Regions from separate parts of the Bradyrhizobium sp. 172 genome, predicted to be linked through region 3. Evidence: predicted binding sites of a transcription regulator. Region 3 holds the regulator's gene; each other region holds the start of a gene.
The links. Region 3 encodes LexA, which represses DNA repair genes until DNA is damaged. Its sites were predicted from a motif close to TGTTCNNNNTGTGTTCNG; they were not measured.
Positions count from the first base shown of each region.

Region 1: a site for LexA is predicted at 5,749-5,766, ahead of IVB07_RS28330 (DUF3072 domain-containing protein). Genes of this name have one in related genera too.
Region 2: a site for LexA is predicted at 3,328-3,345, ahead of rmuC (DNA recombination protein RmuC). Genes of this name have one in related genera too.
Region 4: a site for LexA is predicted at 5,807-5,824, ahead of uvrA (excinuclease ABC subunit UvrA). Genes of this name have one in related genera too.

Region 1 covers NZ_CP064701.1:5,888,154-5,895,903, forward strand. The annotation lists gene IVB07_RS28295 (HAMP domain-containing protein) at 1-2,646, shown strand, start outside; gene IVB07_RS28300 (HWE histidine kinase domain-containing protein) at 2,660-4,150, shown strand; gene IVB07_RS28305 (hypothetical protein) at 4,147-4,368, opposite strand; gene IVB07_RS28310 (hypothetical protein) at 4,507-4,764, shown strand; gene IVB07_RS28315 (hypothetical protein) at 4,859-5,107, shown strand; gene IVB07_RS28320 (hypothetical protein) at 5,238-5,450, opposite strand; gene IVB07_RS28325 (hypothetical protein) at 5,466-5,687, opposite strand; gene IVB07_RS28330 (DUF3072 domain-containing protein) at 5,803-5,997, shown strand; gene IVB07_RS28335 (DUF6496 domain-containing protein) at 6,083-6,400, shown strand; gene IVB07_RS28340 (hypothetical protein) at 6,407-6,781, opposite strand; gene IVB07_RS28345 (Do family serine endopeptidase) at 7,049-7,750, opposite strand, start outside.
Region 2 covers NZ_CP064701.1:619,908-627,657, forward strand. The annotation lists gene IVB07_RS02820 (hypothetical protein) at 1-141, shown strand, start outside; gene IVB07_RS02825 (MFS transporter) at 281-1,645, opposite strand; partial or broken gene IVB07_RS02830 (GIY-YIG nuclease family protein) at 1,732-2,034, opposite strand; gene rmuC (DNA recombination protein RmuC) at 2,097-3,296, opposite strand; gene def (peptide deformylase) at 3,468-3,992, shown strand; gene fmt (methionyl-tRNA formyltransferase) at 4,005-4,928, shown strand; gene truA (tRNA pseudouridine(38-40) synthase TruA) at 5,049-5,786, shown strand; gene dapE (succinyl-diaminopimelate desuccinylase) at 5,951-7,117, opposite strand; gene IVB07_RS02860 (DUF805 domain-containing protein) at 7,114-7,750, opposite strand, start outside.
Region 3 covers NZ_CP064701.1:3,785,227-3,792,976, forward strand. The annotation lists gene IVB07_RS18275 (DUF2171 domain-containing protein) at 1-88, shown strand, start outside; partial or broken gene IVB07_RS18280 (ComEC/Rec2 family competence protein) at 184-2,462, shown strand; gene IVB07_RS18285 (hypothetical protein) at 2,601-3,035, opposite strand; gene lexA (transcriptional repressor LexA) at 3,530-4,231, opposite strand; gene glp (gephyrin-like molybdotransferase Glp) at 4,408-5,619, opposite strand; gene IVB07_RS18300 (hypothetical protein) at 5,858-6,049, opposite strand; gene IVB07_RS18305 (HAD family phosphatase) at 6,217-6,843, opposite strand; gene IVB07_RS18310 (alpha-hydroxy acid oxidase) at 6,858-7,750, opposite strand, start outside.
Region 4 covers NZ_CP064701.1:3,888,317-3,896,066, reverse strand. The annotation lists gene gyrA (DNA gyrase subunit A) at 1-2,608, opposite strand, end outside; gene IVB07_RS18800 (single-stranded DNA-binding protein) at 2,979-3,476, opposite strand; gene IVB07_RS18795 (outer membrane beta-barrel protein) at 3,936-4,718, shown strand; gene IVB07_RS18790 (outer membrane protein) at 4,949-5,638, shown strand; gene uvrA (excinuclease ABC subunit UvrA) at 5,921-7,750, shown strand, end outside.

The DNA.
Region 1 (7,750 bases), 2.1 Mb from region 3:
CGCCTGCTGCTGACCGAATTGTCGCCGCTGGTGAATGCGCATACCGGCGTGATCTACCAGGTCGAGAATGAAGAGAATCCGCGGCTCCTGCTGCTTGCCTCCTATGCCGGCGACGGCGTCTATCCGTATCCGCGCGTGCTGCCATTCGGCGACGGCCTGATCGGCCAATGCGCGCTCGACCGGCGCCCGCGCGTGATTGCGGACATTCCGGCCGACGTGGTGCCGATCAATTCGGCGCTGCTTCGCGTCGCGCCGAAGAACCTCGTGGTGCTGCCGGTGCTGTTCGAAGGCCAGGTCAAGGCGGTCATCGAGCTCGCCTCGCTCACCTCCTTCACCACCTCGCAGATGACCTTCCTGGAGCAGCTTACGGACTCGATCGGCATTGTGCTCAACTCGATCGAGGCGACGATGCAGACCGAGGGCCTGCTCAAGCAGTCGCAGCAGCTCGCCGGCGAGCTCCAGACCCAGCAGCGCGAATTGCAGCAGACCAACGACCAGCTCGAACAGAAGGCGCAGCAGCTCGCCGAGCGCAACGTCGAAGTCGAGCGCAAGAACCAGGAGATCGAGCAGGCCCGGCGCGCACTGGAGGAAAAGGCGACCGAGCTCGCACTGACCTCGAAGTACAAGTCCGAATTCCTGGCCAATATGAGCCACGAGCTGCGCACGCCGCTGAACTCGATCCTGATCCTCGGCCAGCAGCTCACCGACAATCCGGACGGCAATCTTACCGGCAAGCAGGTCGAATTCGCCCGCACCATCCATGGCGCCGGCACCGACCTGCTCAATCTCATCAGCGACATTCTCGATCTTTCCAAGATCGAGTCCGGTACGGTGACGGTCGACGCCGAGGAAATCCTGACCGCGAATCTGCTCGAGACGGTCGGGCGGCCGTTCCGTCACGAGGCGGAGAACCGCAATTTGTCGTTCAAGATCGACGTCGATCCGAATCTTGCGCGCAGCCTCGTCACCGATTCCAAGCGCCTGCAGCAGGTTTTGAAGAACCTGCTCTCCAACGCCTTCAAGTTCACCGCCGAGGGCGAAGTGCGCCTGAAGGTCGCCGCCGCGGTCGGCGGCTGGGGCACGGATCATCCCGTGCTGAACTCGGCGCCGGCCGTGATCGCATTCGAAGTGTCCGATACCGGCATCGGCATTCCGCTGGAGAAGCAGAAGCTGATCTTCGAGGCGTTCCAGCAAGCGGATGCCGGCACCAGTCGCAAATATGGCGGTACCGGCCTCGGCCTTGCGATCAGCCGCGAACTCGCAAGCCTGCTCGGCGGCGAGATCCACCTGCGCAGCTTGCCGGGCAAGGGCTCGTGCTTCACGCTTTACCTGCCGCTGAAATATTCCGGCCCGACGCTCGCGCCCCGCGCAACGCCCCAACAGAGCCAGCCGCCGGCGCTGCAGCCCGCGACAGCCGAACCGCAGCGCGTGATCGAGCAGCTTCCCGACGACCGGCTCAACCTCGAACCCGGCGATAGCATCCTCCTGATCGTCGAGGACGACCCGCACTACGCGCGCGTGTTGGTCGACCTCGCCCGCGACAAGGGATTCAAGGTGCTGGTCGCGGCCCGCGGCGCGGAGGCGCTGGAGCTTGCAAAGCAGTACCAGCCGAGGGCTGTCTCGCTCGACGTATTCCTGCCGGATATGCTCGGCTGGACCGTGTTGAGCCAGCTCAAGCACAATCCGCTGACCCGCCACATCCCCGTGCAGATCATCACGCTCGACGAGGACCGCCAGCATGCGCTGGCGCGCGGCGCCTTCTCCTTCGTCAACAAGCCGACGACGACCGAGGGTGTCTCGGCCGCGCTGACCCAGATCAAGGAATATGCGCGACCGCGGCGCAAGCGGCTGCTCATTGTCGAGGACAACGAGGCCGAGCAGCTCTCGATCCGCGAGCTCCTGCATCACGACGACATCGAGATCGTGACGACCGGCACCGGTGCCGACGCGCTCTCGATGCTGCGTGAGAACCCCTGTGATTGCGTCGTGCTCGACCTGCGCCTGCCCGACATGACCGGCTTCGAGGTGCTGGACCAGATCCGCAATGACGAGGCGCTCTCGAACGTTCCGGTGGTCGTCTTCACCGGCCGCGAGCTGTCGGCCGAGGAAGATGCGGAGCTCCACACCATGGCGCGGAGCATCGTGGTCAAGGGCGTGGAATCGCCGGAGCGCCTGCTCGACGAGACCGCGCTGTTCCTGCACCGCGTGATCACGGAGTTGCCGATCGAGAAGCAGCGCATGCTCGAGAAGCTGAACAGTTCCGACGAAGACCTGATCGGCAAGACCGCCCTGCTCGTCGACGACGACGCCCGCAACATCTTTGCGCTGTCGAGCGTGCTGGAGCGGCGCGGCATGAAGGTGCTGACGGCCACGACTGGCAACGAGGCGGTGGCCCTGGTCGAATCCAACCCGGAGATCGCCATCGTGCTGATGGACATCATGATGCCGCAGATGGATGGCTATCAGACCATCGGCGTCATTCGTGAAAACCCCACCTTCGCCCGTCTTCCGATCATCGCGTTGACGGCCAAGGCCATGAAGGGCGACCGCGAGAAATGCCTCGAGGCCGGCGCGTCCGACTATCTCGCCAAACCCGTCAACACCGATCAATTGCTGCTTGCAATCCGCATGTGGCTGCACCGCTGAGTTGGATGCCCGTATGGACCACGAAAAGGTCAACATCCTCCTCGTCGACGACCAGCCGGCCAAGCTGCTCGCCTATGAGGTGATCCTGAAGGATCTCGGCCAGAACCTCGTGATCGCCTCGTCCGGTCGCGAGGCTCTGGAGGTGCTGCTCAAGACCGAGATCGCGGTGATCCTGGTCGACGTCTGCATGCCCGAGCTCGACGGCTTCGAGCTCGCCGCGATGATCCGCGAGCACCCGCGCTTCCAGAAGACCGCGATGATCTTCATCTCGGCCATTCAAGTCAGCGACATCGACCGCCTGCGCGGCTACGAGATGGGCGCCGTCGACTACGTCCCGGTGCCGGTCGTGCCGGAGGTGCTGCGCGCCAAGGTCAAGGTGTTTGCAGAGCTCTATCGCAAGACGCGCGAGCTCGAACGGCTGAATCAGGACCTCGAGGACCGCGTGCGTGCACGCACCGCCGAGCTTGAGAATTCCACAGCAAAGCTGCGCGAGAGCGAAGAGCGGCGCAGCATGGCGATCGCCGCCGGCAAGATGGGCTCCTGGGACTGGGACTGGATCACCGGCGACTGGATGTGGGACGAGGGACAATACCGCATCTTTGGTGTTGGCCCGGAGAGCTTCGAGGTGAATCCGGCCAACGTTCAGGCGCTGTTGCATCCGGATGACGTCGATCAGTTGCGCAAGGCGATCGCCGAATTCAACAAGGGCACGCGCTCCTATGAAACGGAGTTCCGCATCGTGCGGCCCGACGGCGATGTGCGCTGGTGTGTCGGCACGGCCGCCGCCACGGTTGACGATAGCGGTCGGGTCATGCGCGTCAGCGGCGTGACGGTGGACATCACCGAACGCAAGCGCGCCGAGGAACGGCAGACTCTCCTGGCGCGGGAAGTCGATCATCGCGCCAAGAATGCGCTGGCGCTGGCGCAATCGATCGTGCGCCTCACCCGCGCCGACGAGGTCAAAGCCTATGTCAGCGCCGTCGAGGGACGCATCAATGCACTGGCGCGCGTGCACACGATCCTGTCGCTATCGAGCTGGCAGGGCGCCGAACTCTCGAAGCTGATCGACGAGGAGCTTGCGCCCTATTCCCTCGGCGGCCAGATCAAATTGGCGGGGTCGGAAGTTCAGTTGCTGCCGGCAACCGCCCAGACGCTGGCGCTGGCGCTGCATGAGCTTTTCACCAACTCGGCGAAATATGGCGCGCTCTCGACGCGGAAGGGACGGCTCGCAATCGGCTGGCAGGTCGAGGACGAGCTGCTCACGCTGACCTGGGAGGAATCCGGCGGCCCGCTCGTCATGACGCCGAAATCCCGCGGCTTTGGTACGCGGAGCCTGCTTGCGAGCGTCGAGTCCCAGCTCGGCGGGCAGGCGCGATTCGATTGGCGCGCCGAGGGTCTGCTGTGCCGGCTCGAGGTGCCGTTGGTCCGCAAGACTGCCGCGACGACCGCGCCCGGCAACTTCGAAGCCGCCAGCTCCGCCGAATTGCAGCGCGCTTCCGGCTAACCGGAGGCCGCACTCTTCCTGCGCTGCGTCGTTTGCGGCTCGCGCGCGACCCGTCCTTCGAGCCAGGCTTCTGTTTGGGCGAGATCGCGCAGAGCCTTGGCATAGCGGCACGCCGCGCTTCGCTCCGCGCCGCGGGGCAGCTTGCGCGCTTTGCGGAGGATGTCCGCAGCGGCATTACGATAAGCCAGAGAGCGATAGAGAAAGACCACCTTACCCATATCGAATGTTCCCGTGTTGCGCGGTCATTCTCGCCCACCCGGCATGAACGTCGGATGAAGCGGACGATGACAATTCCTTCATGCGGGTGGAACCGGCGCGTGTCGCAGGCGTTGCATGCGAGATTGGGATAGAGTTCCATGCGCGCGAAGAAGTCGTCTGACCTGATCTCTCCCAGCGGGCTCGTCAAGCTGATGACGCACGCGATGATGGGCGCAGCCTTAGGACTCGCTTTCAGCCTCTTGCTCGTGCTGTCCAATCCCGGCGTCGCCAATTTGCTGAGTCACGGCGGAAGGCAGGCCGTTGTCGTTTTCGCCCTCACCTTGGTGACGACGTTCGCGATCGGCGCGACACTGACCGGCGTCGTTTTCATCCTGGCCGAGGACAAGCAATCTTGAACTATGCGTGCTTTACCGGAATTCTTTGTTCGGAACTCCTGCGACGAATGGCAGTTGGCTGCCTGCGTCAATTCAACTCAGGGAGTTCCCGCAGATGAAGACCACCAAGCTCGCTCTTGCCGTGATGTTGGCAACCGGCCTCGCCGCTGCACCGTTCGCCGTGCAGGCCAAGTCGCACAAGGCAAAACACGGATCATCGATGTCATCGTCGCAGACCACCACGGGCGCCAACACCAAGTCCTCCAAGGGTGCTGATCCCTCCGGTCAGGGCGGCTCCGGCCCCGGCTCCGACCAGGGCGGCACCATGACGAACAACAAAGCCGGCATGAGCAACACCAAGTAGGCGTTCGTCGAAAACACGAAGGCCCCGCGATCGCGGGGCCTCTTGCTTTGGTATTCGAACAGACTTCTCTCGGGCCGCTTCGTCAACATGCGGTATCGACGAGCCCCGCACCTCGCGTTGCGCGTAGGCTTCAGCTACGATGGCTGCCCAGGATGTCAGGATGAACGCCTGCAGGATCTGACTTCACCAGATGGTCGAGTCGTGCGCGCTTGCGCGCGATCAAGAGCTGGGCCGCGGCGTCGTCGAGCCCCTCGCGTTGCAGCTGCCGGATGGCAGAGCCCAGTTCGAGAATCTCGGCGCGCAGCTTTAGAATCCGGTATGCATCCGGATCTTCCTCCACCATGCGCTCCCAAGGCTCTCAGCGGCGCGCGATCACGCGCAGAGGACTACCTGATGTCTTCGCGGAACGAAGGCGCATCCTATCGCGGACATTCGGCAGGACATCGCCGCCACCTGCAGCCTTCCATTCGCCGATCAGCAGATTGATTTTCCGGCGCAGATCCATCTGCGCCAGGGCCTTCTCCGTGCAGTCCCGATCGCGCTCGACAAGCTCGCGTACGGCCGCCTCGACATCGGCCATTTCCAGCCTCAAGGCGCTGATTTTACGTCGAATTTCATTAATTTTGTTGTCCATGACTTGTTAGAACAAAATAAGAACATATAGTCAAGTCACGATTTCAGAAGGGAGAAGCGACATGCAGGTTCAAGGTAAATACGATGCCAAGTCTTTCCTCACCGAGCAGATGACGCGGGCGCAGGGCCTCCGGCTGAAACGGCTGAGCGAAGAGGCGTATCAGCCCGCGCAATACGCGCGGGATCTGTCCTCCAGCGAGGCAGCACGGCGCATTCAGGTGCTGGAAGCGGAGATCGAGCTGGCGGATTCGTTCTAGGCTAGGTCGCCCATCCGGAACGTTGCTTGCGCTTTCGGAACCATGCCTGTCCCGGATTGTTTTCCCAGGCCAAGGGAGAACATGCATGGCACGCAAGGCAAAGAAGCGCCGCTACTCGCGCAGCTCCGGCAGCGATGTCGAAGGCGAGATGAAGCGCTACAAGAAGGGGACCGCGAAAAGCGGACCGGGCGGTCGAGGCGGACGCGTGAAGAGCCGCAAGCAGGCAATCGCGATCGGCCTGTCGAAAGCGCGCAAGAAGGGCAAGAAGGTCCCGAAGAAGGCCGCGAAACGAAAGACGTCCAAGAAGACGTCAAAGAAGACATCTCGGAAAACATCCAAGAAGACTTCGAGAAAGAGTTCGAAGAAGACGTCGAAGCGCAAATCCTCCAAACGGTCGCGCTGACCTCAGTCAGATCATGCTGCCCGGCATGAAGCAGCGGATCGAAACGCCGAACGCGGTCTTCACCGGCCACACCATGGTGCGGCCGGCCCGGTTCGGCTCGGTGATCACGGCTTCGTCCGGTACCTCGACCCACTCGCCGTCGAGCCGCACGCGGTAATGTCCATTGTGCGAGTCCCAATCGGGATCGGCGACCGCAAACCCATCCGCATCCGAGCAGCACGGACCGAGATGGCTGCGCAGGCCGTCGAACCACGGCTTGAGAGGTGAGTCCGCGTAGCGGCCGTCGTCGCGCCCGAGAGCGTTTCCACCCCATAGCACGAGTGGCGCTACCAACGGCGCCACAAGCAGCGCACTTCTCAGCGAGAGCTTCAATCGATCCATGTCGGCACCGATCAAATACGAATTGCCGGCCGGCTCAGCGGCGGCAAGTTCGAAGTTCCACGCTTGCAATCGTCGGCGGCTTCATTGCCGCCGAGTCCGTACGAGATCCGCAATTGTGATGAGCGAACACGGCTTTTTCGGACGAAACCGGGTCATCCTCCCTGCCGTTAACGAGAATGTTATCGGCGATGTGCGGAAATCCTGAAGGCGAACGGGAAAGGCGGCCCGAAGGCCGCCTTTTTGGAGTTGCGCCGATCGACGTTCGCCTTATGCGAGCGGCACCGCCACGAACCGGGTCGTCTGCGCGCTTCTGACCTGCAGCAGCACGCTGCGCTTGCCGGACGATTTCGCTTGCGCCAGCTCCGAACGGACATCGCCGATATTGGCGACGGCCTTGCCGCCCACGTTGAGGATGACGTCGCCGGTCTGGATGCCGCGTTGCGCGGCCGGGCCTTGCGGATCGACTTCAGTGACGACGACGCCCTTCTGGCCGGCGCCCTGCACGTCGCCGGCCGGAGCCAGGCTGAGCCCGAGACGCGGCGGCATGCCGGCATCTGGCTGAGACTTGCCCTCGTCGGCTCTAGCCTGCCGCTCGTTCGGCAACTCGCCAAGCGCCAGTGTCACCGTCTTGCTGTCGCCTTTGTGGACGACATCGAGCTTCACGGACGTGCCCGGCGCCAGGGTGGCGATGGTGCGGGCGAGATCGCGGGAATCCTTGATCGCGGTGCCATTGACGGCGGTGATGACGTCGCCCGCCTCGATGCCCGCCTTCGCCGCCGGGCTGCCGTCCTGCGGATTGTCAACGATCGCACCGCGCGCCTCCTTGAGGCCGAGACTGTCGGCGATATCCGACGTCACCGGCTGCACCTGCACGCCGAGCCAGCCGCGTGTGACCGCGCCCTTGTCCTTCAACTGTGCGACGACGAGCTTTGCGGTCGAAGCCGGAATGTCGAAGCCGATGCCGACCGA
Region 2 (7,750 bases), 3.2 Mb from region 3:
GGCGACGCGCAGGCAGCGCAGCTGAAGACGTTTGCCGGCAAGGAGATCTCGGTCAAGGTCGACGAAGTCGCCTGCGCCAGCGATCCCGGCCAGATGAGCGAGGCCGTGATCACGAAATGGAGCCTGATCAAGAAGCAGTAGGGGGCGCCCCGTTTGCTCGCCACACATATAAGCGCATCTGTTTTTCGTCATGCCCGGGCTCGTCCCGGGCATCCACGTTTTTGGCGCCGCGTAGCAAGGCGTGGATGGCCGGGACAAGCCCGGCCATGACGGCGTTGCGCTAAACCCGCACCGGCCCCAGCGCATCAAAATGCCCGCGCTTCTGCAACCAGGCCAGCAGCACCAGGCTCGGGATCGCCACCAGCATGCAGATCACGAAGAACAGCGGCCAGCCGGTGGTATCAGCCACGAAGCCGGCGCCTGACGAGAGATAGGTCCGCCCCACCGCGGCAAGCGCGGTGAGCAGCGCATATTGCGTCGCCGTGTGCAGCGGGTTCTGGCAGAGCGCCGAAAGATAGGCGACGAAGATCACCGTGCCGATGGCGCTGGTGAAGTTCTCACAGGTGATGGCGAAGGCGAGCGCCCATTGGCTGGTGCCGACGAAGGCCAGCCAGGAGAAGGAGAGGTTCGCGAGCGCCTGCACCACGCCGCCGATCCAGAGGCTGGTCGCAAGCGAATAGCGCCGCGCGACGAAGCCGCCGGCAAAGCCGCCGATCAGAGTCGCAGCAAGGCCCACGCCCTTCACGATCGCCGCATAGTCGTTGCGGGAGAAGCCGAGGTCGATCACGAACGGCGCGGTCATCGTGCCGGAAAAGGCATCGGTGAACTTGAACAGCACGACGAAGGCGAGTGCCGCAAGCGCGTCCTTGCGCGTCAGGAATTCCGAGAAGGCGCCGATTGCCGCGTGCAGCACGCGCGCGAGCGCGGTCTGCGTCTGCGTCGCGGCTTCCGCCCGCAATGACTGCTCGGGCTCGGTCGCGACCAGCGCCGTGATCGTCCCGATCAGGACCATCGCCGCCATCACCACATAGCCCCACATCCAGGCGGACGTGCGGGTGATGCCGGTGCTCTCGAAGCCGGAGACGATGAACAGCGCGCCGGCGGTCGAGACCAGCATGCCGATGCGATAGGCCGCGACATAGGACGCCATGCCGGCGGCCTGCTCGCTCTCCGGCAGGCTCTCGACGCGGAAGGCGTCGACCACGATGTCCTGCGTCGACGAGGCCGTCGCCACCAGCAATGCGCCGAGCGCGACGTAGAACGGCGAGCGCGCGGGATCGGTCAGCGCCAGCAGCAGGATCGCTGCGATCAGCAGCAATTGCGAGAACAGCAGCCAGCCGCGGCGCCGCCCGAAGGCGCGCGTGAACAGCGGCACATGCATCGCATCGACCAGCGGCGCCCAAAGGAATTTCAGCGTGTAGGGCGTGCCGACCAGCGCAAACAGCCCGATGGTCTTGAGATCGACGCCGGATTCCCGCATCCACACCAGCAGCGTCGAGCCCGACAGCGCCAGCGGCAGCCCGGACGAGAAACCGAGGAACAGCACGATCAGCACCCGCGGCTGCAGGTAAACGGCAAGGCTGTCACGCCAGGAGGTGGGGGCCGTGCCGGGGCCGGCAGGGGAGGTCGCGTCGGGTGCGGTCATGGGGTGGTGTTAGCAGATTCTGAGAGCCACAAGTGAGGTGTCGTCGCCCGGCTTGACCGGGCGACCCAGTATTCCAGAGGCCGGAGTTATGGAGGGCCCGCGATCTCCGCATAGAGATCGTTCCAATCGGGATTATCCTTCTCGATCAGCGCAATCTTCCAGGCGCGCGTCCATTTTTTCAGGCGCTTCTCGCGTTTTATCGCATTCTCGGGATCATCGAATTGCTCGAAATAGACTAGCTTCACAACGCCCTATTCCTTCGTGAAGCTCTCGACTAACTGCAATTTGTGTTCGGCCACACGGCGGATGAGATCGTTCGTTACGCCAATGTAGAGCGTGTCGCCCATCTTGCTGGCGAGAATGTACACGTAGTAGCAGCGCCCGCCCATCTGCCGTCTCTGGGATACTGGGTCGCCCGGTCAAGCCGGGCGACGACAGTGTGTTCTATATTCTACTCCCCCGCCTGGAGCTTCCTCGGGAACAACTCGGCAGCGCCGGTCGCCACGAGATGCGGGGCTTCGGGGGCATCGCTCTTGCTGAAATCGAGCTCTTCGATGCGCCCCGCGCGCTTCTCGATCTTGTCGGCGGAGATCAGGATCTGGCGGACGTCCTCGTTCGCGTCGGCAAAGTGCTTCTGCAATTTCAGCACGCGATCGCGCAGGCGGCCGAGGTCGTCGCCGAGCTTGATCACTTCGGTCTGGATCTGGTCGGCGGCATCGCGCATGCGCGCGTCCTTCATGATCTGCTGCATCACCTGGATTGCGAGCATCAAAAGCGACGGCGACACCAGCACGACGCGGGCGCGATACGCCTTCTGGATCACGTCGTCGAAACCGTCGTGGATCTCGGCGTAGACCGATTCCGACGGCACGAACATCAACGCCATTTCCTGGGTCTCGCCGGCGACGAGATATTTTTCGGCGATGTCGCTGACATGCTTCATCACGTCACCGCGCAGCCGCTGCGTGGCGATGCGCTTTTCCTCGTCGGTGCGCGCATCATGCAGCGCGGTCATCGCCTCCAGCGGAAATTTCGCGTCGATGCAGAGCGGACGCTGGTCGGGCAGGAACACGACGCAGTCCGGACGCTTGCCGGTCGAGAGCGTGAACTGGAACTCGTAGGCGCCCTTCGGCAGACCGTCCTGGACGATCGCTTCCATCCGCGCCTGACCGAAGGCGCCGCGCGACTGCTTGTTGGCGAGCACGTCGCGCAGGGTCGTCACCTGCGTGGTGAGGTCGGTGAGGTTCTTGTGTGCGCTGTCGATGATGCCGAGCCGCTCGTGCAGCGCGTGCAGGCTCTCCATGGTGTTGCGGGTCGAGTGCTCCATGGACTGGCCGACGCGGTGGGTCACCGAATCCAGCCGCTCGTTGACCGCGCGCGCCATGTCGGCCTGGCGGCCGGCCAGCGTCTGGGTCATGGCGTCGACTCGCCCCGAAGCCTCGCTCTGGGCGTGCAGCATCTGGCTGATGCGCTCCTCGAGCTCGTCGGCGCGGATGGCGTTGGCCATCGCGAGTTCCGCGCCGCGCCGCCCTGACCGCGCGATCACGACGGCAATCACGAGCAGCAGGATAAGGACCAGGGCGCCGAAGCCGATCAGCGCGTCCACGGTGCGCACCGGCCAGTCGCCAAGCATGAAAATGATCTCGTTCATGCCCCTGCTTCTAGCCGATTCGCTTCGAGACACGAACGAATAGCGAACATTTATGGTAAATGCTCTGTTAATTTTTATGGTTAACGAAACCTGAAGTTTTATGGTTAGCGGAGGGTTAACGGGGTTCCCGGCCGCATTGACCGCATCGAACGCGCGGCTTAAATCGCGGCCATGGCCCTCAGAGAAATCATCATCCTGCCCGACAAGCAGCTGCGTCTGGTCTCCAAGCCGATCGAGAAGGTCACGCCGGAGATCCGCAAGCTTGCCGACGACATGTTCGAGACCATGTACGACGCGCCCGGCATCGGGCTCGCGGCGATCCAGATCGCGCAGCCGTTGCGGCTGATCACCATGGACCTCGCCAAGCCCGACCAGGACGGCGAGACCAAGCCCGAGCCGCGCGTCTTCATCAATCCGGAAATCATCGCCTCTTCGGAGGACCTGTCGGTCTACGAGGAAGGCTGCCTGTCGATCCCCGAATATTACGAGGAGGTCGAGCGCCCTGCGAAGGTGCGGGTGCGCTACACCGATCTCGACGGCAAGGTGCACGAGGAGGACGCCGAAGGCCTCTACGCCACCTGCATCCAGCACGAGATCGACCATCTCAACGGCGTGCTGTTCGTCGACTATCTGTCAAAGCTCAAGCGCGACCGCGTGCTGAAGAAGTTCGAGAAAGCCGCCAAGCGCGCGGAGTGAGGTTCTCTGTCGATGCCCCTCCGCCTGATCTTCATGGGCACGCCCGATTTCTCCGTGCCGACGCTGCTCGAGCTCGTCGCGCATGGCCACGAGATCGCGGCCGTGTACACGCGCGCGCCGAAGCCCGGCGGACGGCGCGGGCTGCAATTGCAGCCGACCCCGGTGGAAGAGGCCGCGCGAAAGCTCGGTGTGCCCGTGCTGACGCCGAAGACTTTGAAAACGCCGGAGGCGCTGGAAGAGTTTCGCGCCTTTGACGCCGATGCGGCCGTCGTCGTCGCCTATGGCATGATCCTGCCGCAGGCGATCCTCGATGCGCCAAAGCTCGGCTGCTACAACCTGCACGCCTCGCTGCTGCCACGCTGGCGCGGTGCCGCTCCCATCAACCGCGCGATCATGGCCGGCGATGCCGAGAGCGGCGTGATGGTGATGAAGATGGATGTTGGCCTCGACACCGGCGACGTCGCTATGGCGGAACGGCTCGCGATCACGGACAACATGACCGCGCTCGATCTGCACGATCGTCTGTCGCGGCTCGGTGCCGATCTGATGGTGCGCGCCATGGCCGCGCTGGCGCGCGGCGGGCTTCAGCTGAAGCAGCAGAGCGAGGACGGCGTCACCTATGCCGCCAAGATCGACAAGGCCGAGGCGCGGATCGACTGGACCAGGCCCGCGCGCGAGGTGCTGCGCCATATCCACGGCCTGTCGCCGTTTCCCGGCGCCTGGGCCGAACTTGAGAATGCGCGGGTCAAGATCCTGCGCTGCGAGCTGGCGAAAGGCACGGGCGCACCCGGCGAGGTGCTCGACGATCACCTCACCATCGCCTGCGGCGAGGGTGCAATCCGTCTGATCGAGCTCCAGCGCGAAGGCAAGGCACGCATGCAGGCCGCGGACTTCCTGCGCGGCGTGCCGTTGAAGACCGGCGCCAAATTCACCTGACGCTGTCATACCCTGCGAAGGCGGGGTATCCAGTACGCCGAGGCTTCTCGGTCGAACGGATAGGCTGCGGAGTACTGGATTGCCCGGTCGAGCCGGGCGATGACAGCGAAACTGGACAAGATGCCCCGCTACAAGCTCACCATCGAATATGACGGCGCGCCGTTCTTCGGCTGGCAGGTGCAGGAGACGCTGCCCTCGGTGCAGGGCGCGTTGGAGGCCGCTGTGAAGGCGATGACCGGCGCGGATGCGCGCGTCCATGGTGCCGGCCGCACCGATGCCGGCGTGCATGCGCGCGGCCAGGTCGCGCATGTCGATGTCGGCAAGCAGTTTCCGCCGGGCCGTTTTCGCGACGGCTTGAATGCGCATCTGCGCCCGCATCCTGTCGCGGTGCTCGAAGCGGATATCGTGCCTGATAGTTTCGAGGCGCGCTTTTCAGCCATCAAGCGCCACTACCGCTACCGTATCGTCAACACTCGCGCCAATCTCGCACTCGATGCCGGCCACGCCTGGCGCGTGCCGCGCCGGCTCGACGCCGATGCGATGCATGCGGCGGCACAACGCCTGCTCGGCAAGCACGATTTCACCACCTTCCGCGACACCGAGTGCCAGGCCAGGTCGCCGGAGAAGACGCTCGATCAGCTCGACGTGCTGCGCGACGGGCGCGAGATCACCATAGTCACCTCGGCGCGCTCATTCCTGCACAGCCAGGTGCGTTCGATGGTGGGGTCGCTGATGTGGGTCGGCGAAGGCCGCTGGACCGCCGATGATCTCTCCGCAGCGCTCGCCGCACGCAACCGCGCCGCCTGCGGCATCGTCGCCCCGCCGGACGGGCTGTATCTGATGCAGGTGGATTACTGATGGGATGAGGGCGCGTACTCTCGCTACATCCCCCCACTGTCATGCCCCGGCTTGACCGGGGCATCCAGTAGCCGTGGCCTCTCGGCTCAGTCACTGTCGTCTCTGGAATACTGGATCGCCCGATCAAGTCGGGCGATGACAGCGGAGTGGGCAGGCGGAAGAGCCTACCCAAAATACCTCGCCAAAATCCCGCGATACACCTTGGTCAACCGCTCCAGGTCCCTGACCGGCACGCGTTCGTCGATTTGGTGCATGGTCTGGCCGACCAGGCCGAATTCGATCACCGGGCAATAGCTTGAGATGAAGCGCGCGTCCGAGGTGCCGCCTGAGGTCGACAGCTCCGGCTTGCGGCCCGTCACTTCTTCGATCGCGGACACCGCGAGATCGGTGAACGGGCCGGGCTTGGTCACGAACACGTTCGAGTTCGAGGGCTCCCAGACGATGCGGGCGCGAATGCGGTTGCCGCAGGCTTTTGTCAGCCGCATCTCGACCAGCTCGCGCAGGCTCGCCTGAGTGTGGTTGTCGTTGTAGCGGATGTTGAATTTTGCGCGCGCTTGTCCCGGGATGACGTTGTTGGCGGTGTTGCCGACGTCGACCGAGGTGAATTCGAGGTTGGAGGCCTGGAACTGCGCGCTACCATGGTCGAGCGGCTCGTCCGAGATGGCCACGATCAGCCGCGCGATATCAGGCACCGGATTGGCGGCGCGGTGCGGATAGGCGACATGGCCCTGCACGCCGTCGACATACAGCGTGCCGGATTGCGAGCCGCGGCGGCCGACCTTGATGGTGTCGCCGAGGGTCTCGACATTGGAGGGCTCGCCGAGCACGCAATGGTCGAATTTTTCGCCGCGCTCGGCCGCCCACTGCAGCAGCTTGATGGTGCCATTGATGGAGACGTCTTCCTCGTCGCCGGTGATCAGGAAGGAGATCGAACCTTTGCCGTCGCTGCGCGGCTTGCCGTCGTTCGCGGCCAGATGCTCCAGCACCGCGGCGACCGAACAGGCGATGCCGCCTTTCATGTCGACCGCGCCGCGGCCGTGCAGAAAGCCGTCCTTCACCTCGCCCGAGAACGCGCCGACGCTCCAGGCGCTCTCGTCGCCCGGCGGTACCACGTCGGTGTGGCCGGCAAAGGTGATGTGCGGCCCGTCAGTGCCGATCCGCGCAAAGAGATTGTCGACGTCGGCGGTGCCGGGCTCGCTGAAAGTCACGCGGTGGCATGTGAAGCCTGCCGCATTGAGGGCTTTTTCGAGCACGCCCAGTGCACCGGCATCGGCGGGGGTTACCGAGGGGCAGCGGATGAGATCGCGGGCAATCGAGAGAGCATCGGTCATGCGCCCCGCTTAACATGCATGCCGCCGGGTGGGCTAGCACTGGGCGGGACAAATTCGATCTCGCTCTGCTGGTCCCAGCTTTTCGTCGAAGGTGCGGGCGCGGAGCCATCTTCAAGGACGGCCAGTGGATCGGGGCCGAACCGGTTGTCGCCCGAGGTGCCGGGCACAATGAACATTTCCACGAGGCCCCAAAACCACGGAATGTGCACGGCCCAGGCGACGGCAAGAACCCAGTTTGAATTGGTGGGCAGCAGGTCCGAGAACTGGTCGAACAACGCAGGCACGACGAAGAACGGAACCAGCCACCAGCCGCTCCGGTCGCGATCGTGCAGCCGCTTGGTCGCGGTTGCGAGATAGATCCACAGGAATAGCAAAGTGCCGAACACTTTGAGGATGAGGGTCGCGCGATCGGCCGTAGCCAGCTGACGATAGGCCCTGGGATCGACCACGTTGAAGATGTCGTCGACACCGAAATCGAAGTCGACCTTGAAGTTGAAGGCGAAAGTTGCCGCCCCGTTCAGCACCTTGATGGCCTGGTCGATCATCCCGAGCATGCAGGCCAGCATCATGACGAGCAGCAGCGCCTGCCACAGCAGCGCGCGGTTGATGCGGCCGTCGAAGCGGAAGAGATAC
Region 3 (7,750 bases):
CAAGGGCCTCGTCGCCGATATCGAGGGCAACAAGGTCAGGCTGTCGGCCAAGGCGGATGTGGCCGTGACGATGGAAGAGGAAAAGTAGCGGCCGCGCCCCTTCGTTCCTGATCCGTACCGCTATCCGCCCACCTGCACGTTCCGGTAGCTTCTGGCTTCGTTGCGTATCATCGAGTGCAGGGAATGGCGGAGCCGGGCCGGCCGGTACGATCGCAGGGGATCGCGGGGACGTGGCCCGCGGGCCGCGCCGCGTCCGCGGGCGGCCTCGCGCCTGCAGGCCTCGACCTCTGGACATCGCTGGCCGAGACCCTCCGCGCCTGGCTGCGCGCCGAGGCGGGCGCCGGGCGGCTGTTGCCGTGGGTGCCCGTCGCGTTTGGCTGCGGCATCGCGCTTTATTTCTCTGCCGATCATGAGCCGGTGCTGTGGGTCGTTGCCACGACCGCCATCGCGCTCCTGCTTGGCGCGGCTCTGTTGCGGCGGAGCCGGCTGTTCGCCCCGGCCATCATGATCGCGGCGGTCGCGGCCGGCTTTGCCGTCGCAACCTGGAAGACGGCGCGCATCGCCCACCCGGTGCTGGCAAGGGCGCTCTATTCGGTGTCGTTGTCGGGCTTCGTCGAGGCTCGCGACATCCGCGAGCGTACCGATCGTTTCGTGCTGCGCGTCACGGCGATGGAGGCGCAGCGCAGCGACGTCAGGCTCGAGCGCGTGCGCCTGTCGGTCCGCAAGGGCACCGCGCCGGAGGTCGGTAGCTTCGTTCAGCTGAAGGCACGGCTGATGCCGCCACTCGCGCCGGTGCGGCCCGGCAGCTACGACTTTTCGCGTGACATGTTCTTCCAGGGCATCGGCGCCTCCGGCTTCGCGATGGGCGCCATCACGGTGGCGTCGCCGCCTGAGACCGGCGGCTTACGGCTGCGTTACGCGGCCTTCATGCAAGGCCTGCGCGATGCGATCGATGCCCGCATCCGGGCGACGCTCGACGGCGACAATCGGGCGATCGCGACCGCGCTGCTCACCGGGCGGCGCGATGCGATCACCACGCCCGTCAACGATGCGATGTTCATCTCCGGCCTCGGCCACGTGCTCTCGATCTCCGGTTATCACATGGCCGTCGTTGCCGGCGTCGTGTTCTTCGCGGTGCGCGCGCTGCTCGCTCTGATCCCCGGACTGGCAGCCGGCTTCGCCATCAAGAAATGGTCGGCCGCCGCCGCGCTGGTCGCCGCTGCGTTCTACCTGCTGCTGTCGGGCGCGGAGGTCGCCACGCAAAGGTCGTTCTTCATGACGGCGGTGGTGCTGATCGCGGTGATGGTCGATCGCCGCGCCATCACCTTCCGCACGCTTGCTGTGGCTGCGCTGATCGTGCTGGCGGTCGCGCCGGAAGCGCTGGTGCATCCGAGTTTTCAGATGTCGTTTGCGGCAACGCTCGGCTTGGTCGCACTGGTGCAAATCGGCATGCCCAATTTGTTTGCCTCGCCGGACAATTCGGCGACTGCGCGCATTGCGACTGGGGTGGGCGCGAGATTGCGATGCTGTTCATGGCTTCGCTGATTGCGGGACTTGCGACCACGCCCTATGCCGCCTTTCATTTCCACCGTGTCACGCCGTTCGGCGTGCTCGCCAATCTCGGCGCGATGCCCGTGGTCTCTGCGCTGGTGATGCCGGCGGGGCTGTTGGGGCTGCTTGCTGCGCCGTTCGGGCTGGACAGCGTGTTCTGGTGGCTGATGGGGATTGGCATCGAGTGGATGGTCGCGGTCTCGCGCTGGGTCGCGGCCTTGCCGGGCGCGGTGGGCCGCATCCCGGCGTTCGGGATCGCGCCGCTGATCGCGGCGAGCCTGGGAATCATTGTGCTCGGCTTGTTGCGCACGCCGCTGCGCTGGTCCGGCGCCCTGGTGCTGCTGGCAGCGATCCTCTGGGGACTGTCGGCGCGGCAGCCCGACATCCTGATTGCCGGGGATGGCGCGAGCGTCGCGGTGCGGGGCAGGGACGGATATCTGCACCTGATCAGGACGAACAAGGACGGCTTTCTGCTCAAGGAATGGCTCGCTGCCGACGCCGATCCGCGCGATGCGGGCAGAGCCTCGCTTGCCGATGGCGTGTCCTGCGACGAATCCGGCTGCGTGACGCCACTGGCCGACGGGAGGCTGGTCGCGCTGGCACTGCGCGTCGACGCTCTCGCAGACGATTGCAGTCGGGCCGCCCTGGTGGTGACGACTCGTCCCGCGCCGCCCGATTGCGCGGCGATGGTGGTCGATCGGCAGCGGCTCGCCAGCCAGAGCGCGCTGGCGCTGACGCAGCGTGGTGACGGTTTTGTGGTTCAGGCAGTGAGGGCGAGAGGCACGAGCCGCCCCTGGTTGCCGGCCGGCGCCGGCGAGGGTGATTTCGACGGCAGCCTCGCGCCAAAGTCGACCGCGCCTCGCATCAAGGACGCAACGCCGGCGGACACCGACCTGCAAGCCGACGATTGATCTGATGGTGCGGAGCAACGCAGTGGTTCGGTGCGTCCGTTCGGATTCGCGGGGCGCAAACCACACCATCTCGCCGGCCACGGCCGGCGATGGCGATTCAATCCTGACCTCCGACCTCGTAGCCGGAGGGCGGCTCTGTCAGCCGATCGGCAGGTGCGTGACGGTCGGCTGCCTGTCGGCGGTGATCTGCGCCTTGTGCTCGCGCTCGGTGACCGACTGAGTCACCGGCAGTTGCAGCACCGTCGCGCGCTGGCCTTCGACGAGCTGCGTCACCAGCACGTATTTGCCGTCGGGGAATTCGATCGCATCATGATGGCGGTCGGGAACGTGCGGATCGATCTTGCCGAACTTGCCGACGCGGGAATTGATGGTGCGCGTCCAGATCCAGCGATTGTCGTAGCGGACGTCGTCGGCGAAGGCGAGCTCCGTCCCCGGCAGCAGGCAGACGGCGACGGACGGATCGGCTGCAGAGGCGAAGCCGCGCGTCGAGGTGCCGCGGAAGCTTGTCGTGACGATCGTCTCGCCGACTTCGGCGGGGCGCGACGCGACGGCATGTAGGCTGTAGTCACACATCGGGTGCTCCTCATGCTGGGATAGCAACCCGCGTCTCTTATCGAGGCGCAGGCCTCTATCAGAGTGGAAGCACGAACGCTGTGCTTGGTTGTGGGCAAATCTGCGGCTGGCTTCCGCAAGCCGCGATCACATTATCTTTCCCGAATTCAATAGGAACAAAGCTCGCCGCGATGCATTCGGGAGGCGCGTACGCGAACATTGCCAACTTGGCTGCAACGGCCGAACTTGACCGCTGGTCGCTGTTTCCTCGAACAACCGAGCCGCGAAGCGGTGCTGCTTGAAGCGGTGCTGCTTCGTCGGCGTGGCGAGGAGCCAGCGTTGGAGGAGGGGCCGGATAGTCTGTGCAGAACCAGAAAGGCTATCCAGCCGGAGCGGACGATGATCCGCTCCAATCTCTGACCGGCGATGCCGATCGGAAGCGCGCGAGGCGCCAAGCACCTCCGGCATGAAGTGCTTCCGATATGAAGTACTGCCGATAGAAAGGACTCCCGGTATCAGTACTTCCGGTAAAGCCCGATCAGCTTGCCCTGAATCTTCACCCGGTTGGGCGGCAGGATGCGGACCTCATAGGCCGCGTTGGCGGGCTCGAGCGCGATCGAGGCGCCGCGACGGCGGAAGCGCTTCAGCGTCGCTTCCTCGTCGTCGATCAGCGCCACCACGATGTCGCCGGTATCGGCGCTCTCGTTGCGCTGGATCAGGGCCATGTCGCCGTCGAGAATGCCGGCTTCGACCATCGAGTCGCCGCGCACTTCCAGCGCGTAATGCTCGCCCGAGCCGAGCATGTCAGGCGGTACGCTGATAGTATGGCTGCGGGTCTGCAACGCCTCGATCGGCGTGCCGGCCGCGATGCGGCCCATCACCGGCACCGCGACGGGACGTTCGCCCTCGTCAGCGGGCAGGCTCGCGCTCGCACGCACCTTGCCGAGATTGCCCTCGATGACGCTCGGCGTGAAGCCGCGGCGGCTGCCAGCGGCTGCCTGGAGCTCCGGCAGCTTGATGACTTCAATCGCACGGGCGCGGTTGGGCAGGCGTCGGATGAAGCCACGCTCCTCGAGCGCCGTGATCAGGCGATGGATGCCCGACTTCGAGCGCAGATCGAGCGCATCCTTCATCTCGTCGAAGGAGGGCGGCACGCCGCTTTCCTTCAGACGTTCACTGATGAACCGCAGAAGCTCGTATTGTTTGCGCGTTAACATCTCGACCAAAGTCCCCCGGTTGATGTCGTCCGATTCCGAGACGCTGAATTCGGCCATAAGCCGCTGCATGCTCGAAACAAATCATGAACAGACACTATATGTTCGATACATGTTCCGCAACTGCTTAATTTACCGTGAACAGAGCAAAGTGCGCGGAACGCGCGTTGCGGGGGCGCTCAGACGGGGAGCCGCAACACTTCGCAAGCCGTGCCGGCTTCGGCCTTCGGCGCGAATGGTGCGCGGACGAGAAGTACCTGTGCTGCAGCGAGATTCGCAAGCAGCGAAGAGTCCTGATGATTGACGGGAACAACGACGCGTGTGCCATCGTCACGCTCCTCAAGATGCGCGCGCAGATAGTCCTCGCGCTGGTCGTTGGCGCCGACGTCGCGGCCGAGCACGGCGCGTTCACGGCGATGGTGAATCACTGAACGGCCCGACAGGGCGCGAATCAGCGGCACCATGAACAGGAAAGCGCACACGTAGGACGATACGGGATTGCCCGGCAGGCCGATCACACCCATTGCGCCGAGTCGCCCGTGCATCATCGGCTTGCCTGGCCGCATCGCGATCTTCCAGAACGCCATCGCGATGCCTTCGTCCCGCAGTGCCTGCTGGACCAGATCGTGGTCGCCGACCGATGCGCCGCCGGTCGTGATCAGGACGTCGGCGCCGCTCTCGCGGGCGCGGCGGATGCCGGCGGTGGTGGCCTCGAGCGTGTCGGCGGCAATACCGAGGTCGATGGTCTCGGCGCCCTCGCTGCGGGCGAGCGCGTGCAGGGCGTAGCCGTTGGAATAGACGATCTGGCCGTGGCCGGGCGTGGTGCCCGGCATCACCAGCTCGTCGCCGGTGGCGAGAATCGCGACCTTCGGACGCCTGACAACGGCAAGGTGCGGATGATTCATCCCGGCGGCGAGCGCGAGGTCTCGCTCGGTCAGACGGCTTCCCTTGCGCAGGAGCACGTCGCCCTCGCGGAAATCGACGCCGGCGGGGCGGATGTGCCGGCCGGCGATCGCGGCTTCCTTGATCGTGATGCGCTTGCCGGCGGCGACCGTGTCCTCCTGGATCACGACGGCGTCCGCGCCAAAGGGAATGACGCCGCCGGTGAAGATCCGCACGGCCTCGCCGGCTCCGACCGTCCCCTCGAACGGTCGGCCCGCTGCGACTTCGCCGATGACGGTGAGCTCCGAATCGATCGTCGCGGCGTCGGCCGCGCGCACCGCGTAGCCGTCCATCGCCGACATCGCTTGCGGCGGCTGCGTGCGCCGCGCCACGACGTCACGCGCGAGCACGCGATGGTAGGCCTCGTCGAGGGAAATCATTTCTTCCGGCAGCGGCTCTGCACCCGCCAGCACCGCGGCAAGCGCGTCAGAAACCGGCATCAAGGCCACGGCGAAAACTCCTGCTCGGCACGTTCGGGCGAATGTTCCGCACGTCTTCTAGCCGAGCGCAGGCGCAGAGGCAAAAGCGGCTGAGCAGGCACAGTCATCCCGCCCCTTCACATTGTTCCGGAAGGCAGGATCAAGCGCGTCGCGGCATGATCCGAAGGAGGTCACAGATCGGCAGGAGAGTGGTCATGGAAGCGACGAAAATCATGGCAAGGCGAGAACGCGCCATGGCCTGAATCGATCAGCTCCCTGCCTGCCCGGGAGTTACGTCGGGCGCCTTGGATCCCTGATCCTTGTCGGGCAGCGGGTCGGCTTGGGATTTCAGGTCGGCGGCCTTGCTCACAAGCTTGGCGGAAAGGTCCGAATCTGAAGTTGTCCTCGCGAATTCAAGAAGAAGAGAGGCCTGCTTGGTGAGGTAGGTTTTGCCCAGCACGATGATGCATCCGTCCGTAGAAGTCCCAACGGACTCTAAGAGTCCGGAAGGCGGTATTCCGTTCCCGGAACTCTGTATAAAAATGTACAAAGTGATCCGGTTCCTCAATTTTTCAAAATTGGTCCGTCGGGCCGTGCCGTCGTGGGTTTCGCGACAACGGACCGTCGTCAAATGCCCAATGCCTTCAATGCGTTCCCGACGTCACGCGGCGAGGTCACATGCACCGCCGTCAAGCCGCGCGCGCGCGCTCCCTCGATGTTTTCGGCAAGATCGTCGAAGAACACGATGCGCCCGGCGGGCACGCCGATCGCCGCAACGACGTGGTCGAAGGCCTCCGCATCCGGTTTGCGCAGGCCGATGCTGGACGACAAATACAGCTCGCGGAAATGGCCGAGGAGGTCGGCATATTCCCTCGAGAAATGGTCCACGTGCGGCCGGTTGGTGTTGGAGAAAGCATAGAGCGGCATCTGTTTCGCTGCGCGCGGCAGCAGCTCGGCGATGTCAGGCATTTCGCCGGCGAAAATCGCGTTCCAGCCTTCCAGGAACTGCGCATCCGAAATGCCGATTCCGAGCGAGGCTCGCAATGAGGCGAAATAGTCCTCATCGCTGATCTTCCCCATCTCGTGCAACCGATAGGCTTCGCTGTCCCGCACATAGCGCGCGACGATGGCTTCGGGCTTGCAGCCGGCATGTCCCGCCCAGCAGGCGATCGCCTTGGAGAAATCGATATCGAGCACGACGCGGCCGAGATCGAACAGGAGCGCATCCGCGCTGCCGGGAGAGAGCGATGTCACCTGCGTCCTTTCACTCAGTATCGATACGGCTCGTGGTCGAACAGCGGAAACGCGCTGAACACACTCGGCGCGTTGGTTGCGGTCGCCTGGTGCAGGCAGGATTTGTTGACCTCGGCGAACGAGGTCGCACCCAAGAGGCCGAGGCAGCGCAGCACTTCGTCCTCGAGCAGTTCCAGCATGCGCGCCACGCCGGCTTCGCCGGCCGCCGCCAGCGCCCAGCATTGCAGCCGGCCGATGCCGACGAGGTCGGCGCCCGCCGCGATCGCCTTGACGATGTCGGTGCCGCGACAGACACCGCCATCGACCATGATCTTGGCGCGGCCGTTCACGGCGTCGACGATCTCGGGCAGCACGTGCATGGCGCCGCGACCGTGATCGAGCTGACGGCCGCCATGGTTGGAGACGTAGATCCATTCGACGCCGTGATCGATCGCGATCAGCGCGTCCTCTGGCGTCGCGATGCCCTTGAGGATCAGCGGGATCTTGAACTTGTCCTTGATCATCTTCACCGTCCGCCACTCCAGACCCTTCTGGTAATCGCCCCCGGTGGCGCGCAAGCGGCTCTCGCGAACGTAGCGCTTGGCGATGTCACGTTCGCGGCGGCTGTAGTGGGCGGTGTCGACGGTCAGGCAGAAGGCGGCGTAGGCGTTCTTCTCGGCCCGGCTGACGACGTCGGCGACGAAGGCGTCATCGCCGCGCACATAGAGCTGGTAGAGCCGCAGCGCGTCGGACGCAGCTTCGGCGGTCTTTTCTAGGCCGGGCTCGGACACCGAACTGAGCATGTGCGCCGCACCGAAAGTGCCGCAGGCGCGTGCCACGCTCGCCGCACCATCCGGATCGAAGATCTCGAGCGCGCCGACCGGGGCGAGGACCACGGGCAGGCGCATCTTGCGGCCGAACTGTTCGA
Region 4 (7,750 bases), 100 kb from region 3:
TGCCTTCGACCGGGCAGCGGATCAGCTGACCCTTGTCGGTAACCAGCATGATTTGATCAGCATCCTCCACGGGGAACGACGCTACGAGGTTGCCGTTGCGGTTGTTGACGCTCATGGCGACGATGCCTTTGCCGCCGCGGCCCGTGGTGCGGTACTCGTAGGACGACGTCCGCTTGCCGTAACCGTTGACGGACACGGTCAGCACGACCTGCTCCTGCGCTGACATCTCGACGTAACGCTCCTGGGCGAGTTGGAAGCTGCCGGAGGTCTCCTCGGTCTCGGCGTCCGCCGCCGGCTCCTCGGCCGCAGCTTCGCCGGCGACCGCACGACGCATCTTCAGGTACGCCGAGCGCTCGTCGGACGTCGTCTCGACGTGGCGCAGGATCGCCAGCGAGATCACCTTGTCGCCCTCGGCAAGCGCAATGCCGCGCACGCCCATCGAGGTGCGGCCGGTGAACACCCGCACGTCGGTCACGGGGAAGCGGATGCACTGGCCGCCGGCGCCGGTCAAAAGCACGTCGTCGTGCTCAGTGCAGATCTGCACGTCGACGATCGCTTCATTGTCGTCGAGCTTCATCGCGATGATGCCGGAGCGGCGGACATCCACGAAGTCGGACAGCTTGTTGCGCCGGACGTTGCCGCCTGTCGTGGCAAACATCACGTCGAGATTGCCCCAGGTGGACTCGTCCTCCGGCAGCGGCATGATGGTGGTGATGCGCTCGCCCTGCTCCAGCGGCAGGATGTTGATCAGCGCCTTGCCGCGCGCATTCGGCGCGGCCATCGGCAGGCGCCAGACTTTGATCTTGTAGACCTGTCCGCGCGAGGAGAAGAACAGCATCGGAGTATGCGTGGACGCCACGAACAGCCGGCTGACAAAATCCTCATCGCGGGTCTGCATGCCGGCGCGGCCCTTGCCGCCGCGGCGCTGGGCCCGGTAGGCCGACAGCGGCACGCGCTTGACGTAGCCGGCGTGCGAGACGGTGACGACCATGTCCTCGCGCTGGATCAGGTCCTCGTCCTCGACCTCACCTTCCTGCTCGATGATGACGGTGCGGCGCGGGGTTGCGAACTCGGCCTTCACTTCGGCGAGCTCGGACTTGATGATGCCCAGCACGCGGTCGCGCGAGCGCAGGATGTCGAGATAGTCGGCGATCTCGCCGGCGAGCTTGTCGAGCTCCTCGCGGATTTCGTCGCGGCCGAGTGCGGTGAGGCGTTGCAGGCGCAGATCGAGAATGGCCCTCGCCTGCTCCATCGACAGCCGGATCGTGCCGTTCTCGCTGATGCGGTGGCGCGGATCGTCGATCAGCGTCAGCATGTCCTCGACGTCCCGGGCCGGCCAGTCGCGCGACATCAGGGTGTCGCGGGCGGTGGTCGGGTCGGGCGAGGTCCGGATGACGCGGATCATCTCGTCGATATTGGCGACTGCGATGGCGAGACCGACCAAAACATGGGCGCGATCTCGGGCCTTGGCGAGCAGGAACTTGGTGCGCCGCGTGACGACCCGCTCGCGGAAGTCGACGAAGATCGCCAGCAGGTCCTTCAGGTGCATGACCCGTGGACGGCCGCTGTCGAGCGCCACCATGTTGACGCCGAAGCTCGTCTGCAGCGGCGTGAACCTGTAGAGCTGATTGAGCACCACATCCGGCACGGCGTCGCGCTTCAATTCGATGACGACGCGGTAGCCGTCGCGATCGGATTCATCGCGCAGGTCGCCGATGCCTTCGATCTTCTTTTCCTTGACCAGCTCGGCGATGCGCTCGACCATCGTCGCCTTGTTCACCTGGTAGGGAATCTCGGTGATGATGATCGCCTCGCGCTCCTTGCGGATGGTCTCGATCGCGACCTTGCCGCGCATCATGACCGAGCCGCGGCCGAGGTGATAGGCGGCGCGGATGCCCTGCCGTCCGAGGATGACGCCGCCGGTCGGGAAGTCCGGTCCCGGCACGATGTTGATGAGCTCGTCGATGGTGAGCGCGGGGTTGTCGATCAGCGCGACGCAGGCGTCGATGACCTCGCCGAGATTGTGCGGCGGGATGTTGGTCGCCATGCCGACCGCGATGCCGCCGGCGCCGTTGACGAGAAGGTTCGGGAACTTGGCTGGCAAGACCGACGGTTCGGTCTCGTTGTTGTCGTAGTTCGGCTGGAAGTCGACCGTGTCCTTGTCGATGTCGGCCAGCAGAGCCAGCGCCGCCTTCGTCAATCGGGCTTCGGTATAACGATAGGCAGCCGGGGGATCGCCGTCGACCGAGCCGAAATTGCCCTGGCCGTCGATCAGCGGCACGCGCATGGAGAAGTCCTGCGCCATCCGGACCATGGCGTCGTAGATCGACTGGTCGCCATGCGGATGATATTTACCGATGACGTCACCGACCACGCGGGCGGACTTGACGTACTTCTTGTCCGGCGTGTGCCCCTGCTCGTTCATCGAGTACAGGATGCGGCGATGCACCGGCTTCAGGCCATCGCGGGCGTCAGGCAGCGCCCGCGCCACGATCACGCTCATGGCGTAGTCGAGATAGGACTTCTTCATCTCCTCGAAGATGGAGACGGGGCGAATATCCGAGGGTTGCGCCGGCTGGTCGCCGGGCTTGTCGTCGTCGTCAGCCAAGGGGAAATCCGGTGAGGTTTTATCTGGGAATCATATAGCGCATCGAGCCTCTGATAACCACCCTCGCGGCGTTCTGGGAAGCGCTTTTTCCGCCTATTTTTCCAACAACTTAAGCCCTTGCGAGCGGTGTCTCGGACAGCACTCGCATCGGCCTTGCAAAATCGCCGCTCACGCGTGGAAAACCGCGCGGTGAGCTTGCCGCGTCGGCGCGTTTGCCAAGCCGCAATCCGAGCTCACCCCAAACATGAAGCGGGCCCGGAAATGCCGAGCCCGTCCTGTCGATTAGTGGGATGTTCTGACATGAGATGAGAAGCGCCGCCCATCCGGCCGGGCGTCCGCATCAGGCGCCGCGTTCTTGGAGCGGAATCGCTCAGAACGGGATATCGTCGTCCATGTCGCTGTTGCGGCCACCGCCGCCGGCGGCAACAGGGCGCCGCGGCGTGCTGCTGACCGGACCGGAGGAGCCGAAATCGCCGCCCGGCTCGTCGCCGAAGCTGCCGCCTCCGCCACCGCCGCTACGACCGTCCAGCATCGTCAAGGTCGAGTTGAACCCCTGCAGCACGACTTCGGTCGAGTACTTTTCGACACCGCTCTGGTCGGTCCATTTGCGGGTCTGGAGCGCACCCTCGACGTAAATCTTGGCGCCCTTCTTCAGATACTGTTCGGCGACCTTGCAGAGCCCTTCATTGAAGATCACGACGCGGTGCCACTCGGTCTTTTCCTTGCGCTCGCCAGTCGCCTTGTCGCGCCACGTCTCCGAAGTCGCGACGCTCAGATTGGCGATCGGCCGCCCGTCCTGGGTGCGGCGGATTTCAGGATCCTTGCCGAGATTTCCAACCAGAATGACCTTGTTGACGCTTCCCGCCATCTCCGCTCTCCGCTCCGAATGCCACTGAATTCAAGAAGGCCGGTCCGCTCCCGCGTTCCGCCGTGCCTGTTGAGGCGACCCTATACGCTCGCCGAACACTTGCGGACGACGATCAGGCCGTCACCCTTCCGGTTATCCCCACATATAGCATCGACCTCCGGTTCGTTCCAGATTTGTTCTTGGCGAAGACAGATCTGAAGGCGTGGGATCGATCGGCCACATGTGTTGCGGAAAGGCACACGTCGATTGGAACCTTTGTAGGTTCCCAAAAATGGAAGAAAGAACTTAACATTCAGCAAGTTATGGGTACTCGCACTGCCCCGGTCTTGTTGCATTTGGGAGACGGACTCTGCCGCTCCGTAGAGCTACGGTTGCCTCGGACTTAGTTCATATGGGCCCTCGCGCCTGATCAGCCGCTTCGGGGAAATAAGAAGCGGACGAAACCTGGGGAGACTGGCAATGAATAAGCTTCTTATTTGTGCAATCGGTGCAGTGGCGATGGGCTTGTCGGCTCCCGCAAGCGCGGCGGACATGGCCGCGCGTCCCTACACCAAAGCCCCGCCGCCGGCGGTTGCCGCCATCTACGACTGGAGCGGCTTCTACATCGGCATCAACGGCGGCGGTGGCTCCAGCCACAAGTGCTGGGACTTCGTCACGCCCGCGACCGGCGTTCTCGTCGGCGAAGGCTGTCACAATGCAACAGGGGGCACCGTCGGCGGCCAGATCGGCTATCGCTGGCAGTCCGCCAATTGGGTGTTCGGTCTGGAAGGCCAGGGCAACTGGGCTGACTTCCGGGGCGACAACGTGAGCACCCTCTTCCCTGGTACCGCTTTGGTGACGGGTGATCGCAACCGTTCCCGCATCGACGCTTTCGGTCTCATCACCGGTCAGGTCGGTTACGCCTGGAACAACGTGCTGCTTTACGTGAAGGGCGGCGCCGCCGTCGTCGGTGACAAGTACGACATCTACGCTGCTGCGGGTACGCCCGGCGCGGGCGCGCTGCTGGCTTCGGCCCGGGAGACTCGCTGGGGTGGCACGGTCGGGGCCGGTCTGGAATTCGGCTTCGCCCCGAACTGGTCGCTGGGCTTTGAGTACGACCACATCTTCCTTGGCGATCGCACGATCGGCTTCACAACGCCCGCGGGTGCGGTATTCGGCAGCGACCGGATTCGCCAGGACGTAGACATGGGCCTGGTGCGCTTGAACTATCGCTGGGGCGGTCCGGCCATCGCAAGGTACTGATCGCGCTGGACATATCGCACTTCGAAGGCCGGCCTTGCGCCGGCCTTTTGCTGTGCAGTTCTCCAATATTAATCGGTCAATAACCGTTCCGTTTTCCGACCGTTGTTGCTTTTGAGTGACACAACTTGCGGCTTCACTGGTGTAAGTACGGCATCAGTTGGGCAAGTGAGTCCGATGCCCTCCCTATCGTGGAAGGCACAATCAGAAACTGGGACTGGGATTAGTTGAAAATGAAAAAGGTTTTGTTGGCTTCGGCCTGTTTGTTCGCTCTCGCCGCCCCGGCTTCGGCCGCTGATCTCGCGGCGCGCCCCTACACCAAGGCCCCGGTGGCCATGGCTTCGGTCTACAACTGGACCGGCTTCTACCTCGGTATCGTCGGTGGCGGCGCTTGGGAAAATTCCTCGACCGACCCGAAGATGAAGGGCGGCTTCGTCGGCGGTACTGCCGGCTACAACTGGCAGACCGGCAATGTCGTGCTCGGCGTCGAGGCCGATGGTTCCTGGGCTGATGTCAGCGCGTCGGTCACCGGCCCCGTTGCCGTCCCCGGCTTCGGCCTCGTCAGCACCACCCTCAGCTCCAAAACCGATGCGATGGGAACCGTGCGCGGCCGCATCGGCTACGCCGTCAACAACGTCCTGTTCTACGGCACCGGTGGTTACGCCTGGATCGACAACAAGCTCAGCGTCAGCGCGCTCGGCGTGACCGTTTCCGACAGCAAGTGGCACTCCGGCTGGACCGTCGGTGCGGGCGTCGAAGCGTTCTTCGCTCCGCAGTGGTCGGTCAAGGGCGAGTACCTCTTTCGCAGCCTCGGCGGCGAGACCTACTTCTCGGGCGCCCTGCCCTCCGGCACGCTCGAGTTTCACACCGTGCAGGTCGGCGTGAACTATCACTTCGGGGGCCCGGTGGTCGCCAAGTACTGAGTTCAGTACTTAGCCCCAACGCCATCCGCGTTACGAAAGGCCGGCCTTGTGCCGGCCTTTTTGTTTTGTCGGGCACGTTGCCGCGCAGTTCCACCCTGCTCCTGCCAGATGCCGCCAGTGCGCCAACAATCCGTTGACGATTCGCAAGTCCCACTGGAAATCCGTCTCCGTTCTTCCTACGTTCGCTGACAACCCCATCGGCGCCGATCCCGGTTCCGGGCGAAGCGCGCCTTTTTTGTTGGCGCGATCGCGCGCCTTTGGGATTCCTTGAGGGCAACCCGGATGGATGAAGTGATCAAGGCGAAGCGCCAACAGCAGAACGTGGGATCAAACCTGCGCGCAATTACCATCCGTGGCGCGCGCGAGCACAATCTCAAGAACGTCGATGTCGAGATTCCCCGCGACAAGCTGGTGGTGTTCACGGGGCTGTCGGGCTCCGGCAAATCCTCGCTCGCGTTCGACACCATCTACGCCGAAGGCCAGCGCCGCTACGTCGAATCGCTGTCTGCCTACGCCCGCCAGTTCCTGGAGATGATGCAGAAGCCCGACGTCGACCAGATCGACGGCCTGTCGCCGGCGATCTCGATCGAGCAGAAGACGACGTCGAAGAACCCGCGCTCCACCGTCGGCACGGTGACCGAAATCTACGACTACATGCGCCTGCTGTGGGCGCGCGTCGGCGTGCCCTATTCGCCCGCCACCGGCCTGCCGATCGAGAGCCAGATCGTCTCGCAGATGGTCGATCGCGTGCTGGCGCTGCCCGAGGGCTCGCGCCTCTATCTGCTCGCGCCGGTCGTGCGCGGCCGCAAGGGCGAGTACCGCAAAGAGCTTGCCGAATGGCTCAAGAAGGGCTTTCAGCGCGTCAAGATCGACGGCGCCTTCCACGAGCTCGCCGAAGCCCCTGTTCTCGACAAGAAATTCCCGCACGACATCGACGTCGTCGTCGATCGCATCGTGGTGCGCCCCGACATCGGCCAGCGCCTCGCCGAAAGTTTCGAGACCGCGCTGAAACTTGCCGAGGGCCTCGCCGTCATCGAATTCGCGGATGCGCCGGCTGCGGCAGCACCCGCGGAAGAGAAGAAGAAGACCGCAAAGATCCACGACAAGAGCGGACCCGAGCGCATGCTGTTCTCGGAAAAGTTCGCCTGCCCGGTGTCCGGCTTCACCATCCCCGAGATCGAGCCCCGGCTGTTCTCGTTCAACAACCCCTATGGCGCCTGTCCTGCGTGCGGCGGCCTCGGCGTCGAGCAGCATGTCGACGAAGACCTCGTCATTCCCGACAAGGAGCTCGCCATTGGCAAGGGCGCAATCGCGCCCTGGGCCAAATCCTCGTCGCCCTATTACATTCAGACGCTGACTGCGCTCGGCAAGCACTACAAGTTCACGCTGACCACCAAATGGAAGGATCTGCCCAAGAAGACGCAGAACGCGATCCTCCATGGCTCCGGCGAGGACGAGATCAAGTTCTCCTACGAGGACGGCGTCCGCTCCTACGACACCAAGAAGCCGTTCGAGGGCGTCATCACCAACATCAACCGCCGCTATCGCGAGACCGAGAGCGAGTGGGCGCGTGAGGAGCTGGCGAAGTACTTCCACGACGTGCCCTGCGAGGCGTGCCACGGCTTTCGGCTGAAGCCCGAGGCGCTTTGCGTCAAGATCGGCGGCAAGCATATCGGCGACATCTCCGAGATGTCGGTGAAGGGCGCCGGCGCGTGGTTCGAGACCGTGCCGGAGGCGCTGAACACCCAGCAGAACGAGATCGCCGGCCGCATCCTCAAGGAGATCCGCGAGCGCCTCACCTTCCTGCTCGACGTCGGCCTCAACTACCTCACGCTCTCCCGCTCCTCCGGCACGCTCTCCGGCGGCGAAAGCCAGCGCATCCGGCTGGCTTCGCAGATCGGCTCGGGGCTAACAGGCGTGCTCTACGTGCTCGACGAGCCCTCGATCGGCTTGCACCAGCGCGACAACGCGCGCCTGCTCGACACGCTCAAGAGACTTCGTGACCTCGGCAACACCGTGATCGTGGTCGAGCACGACGAGGACGCGATCCTGCTCGCCGACCACGTGCTCGACATCGGCCCCGGCGCCGGCATGCATGGCGGCAACATCATC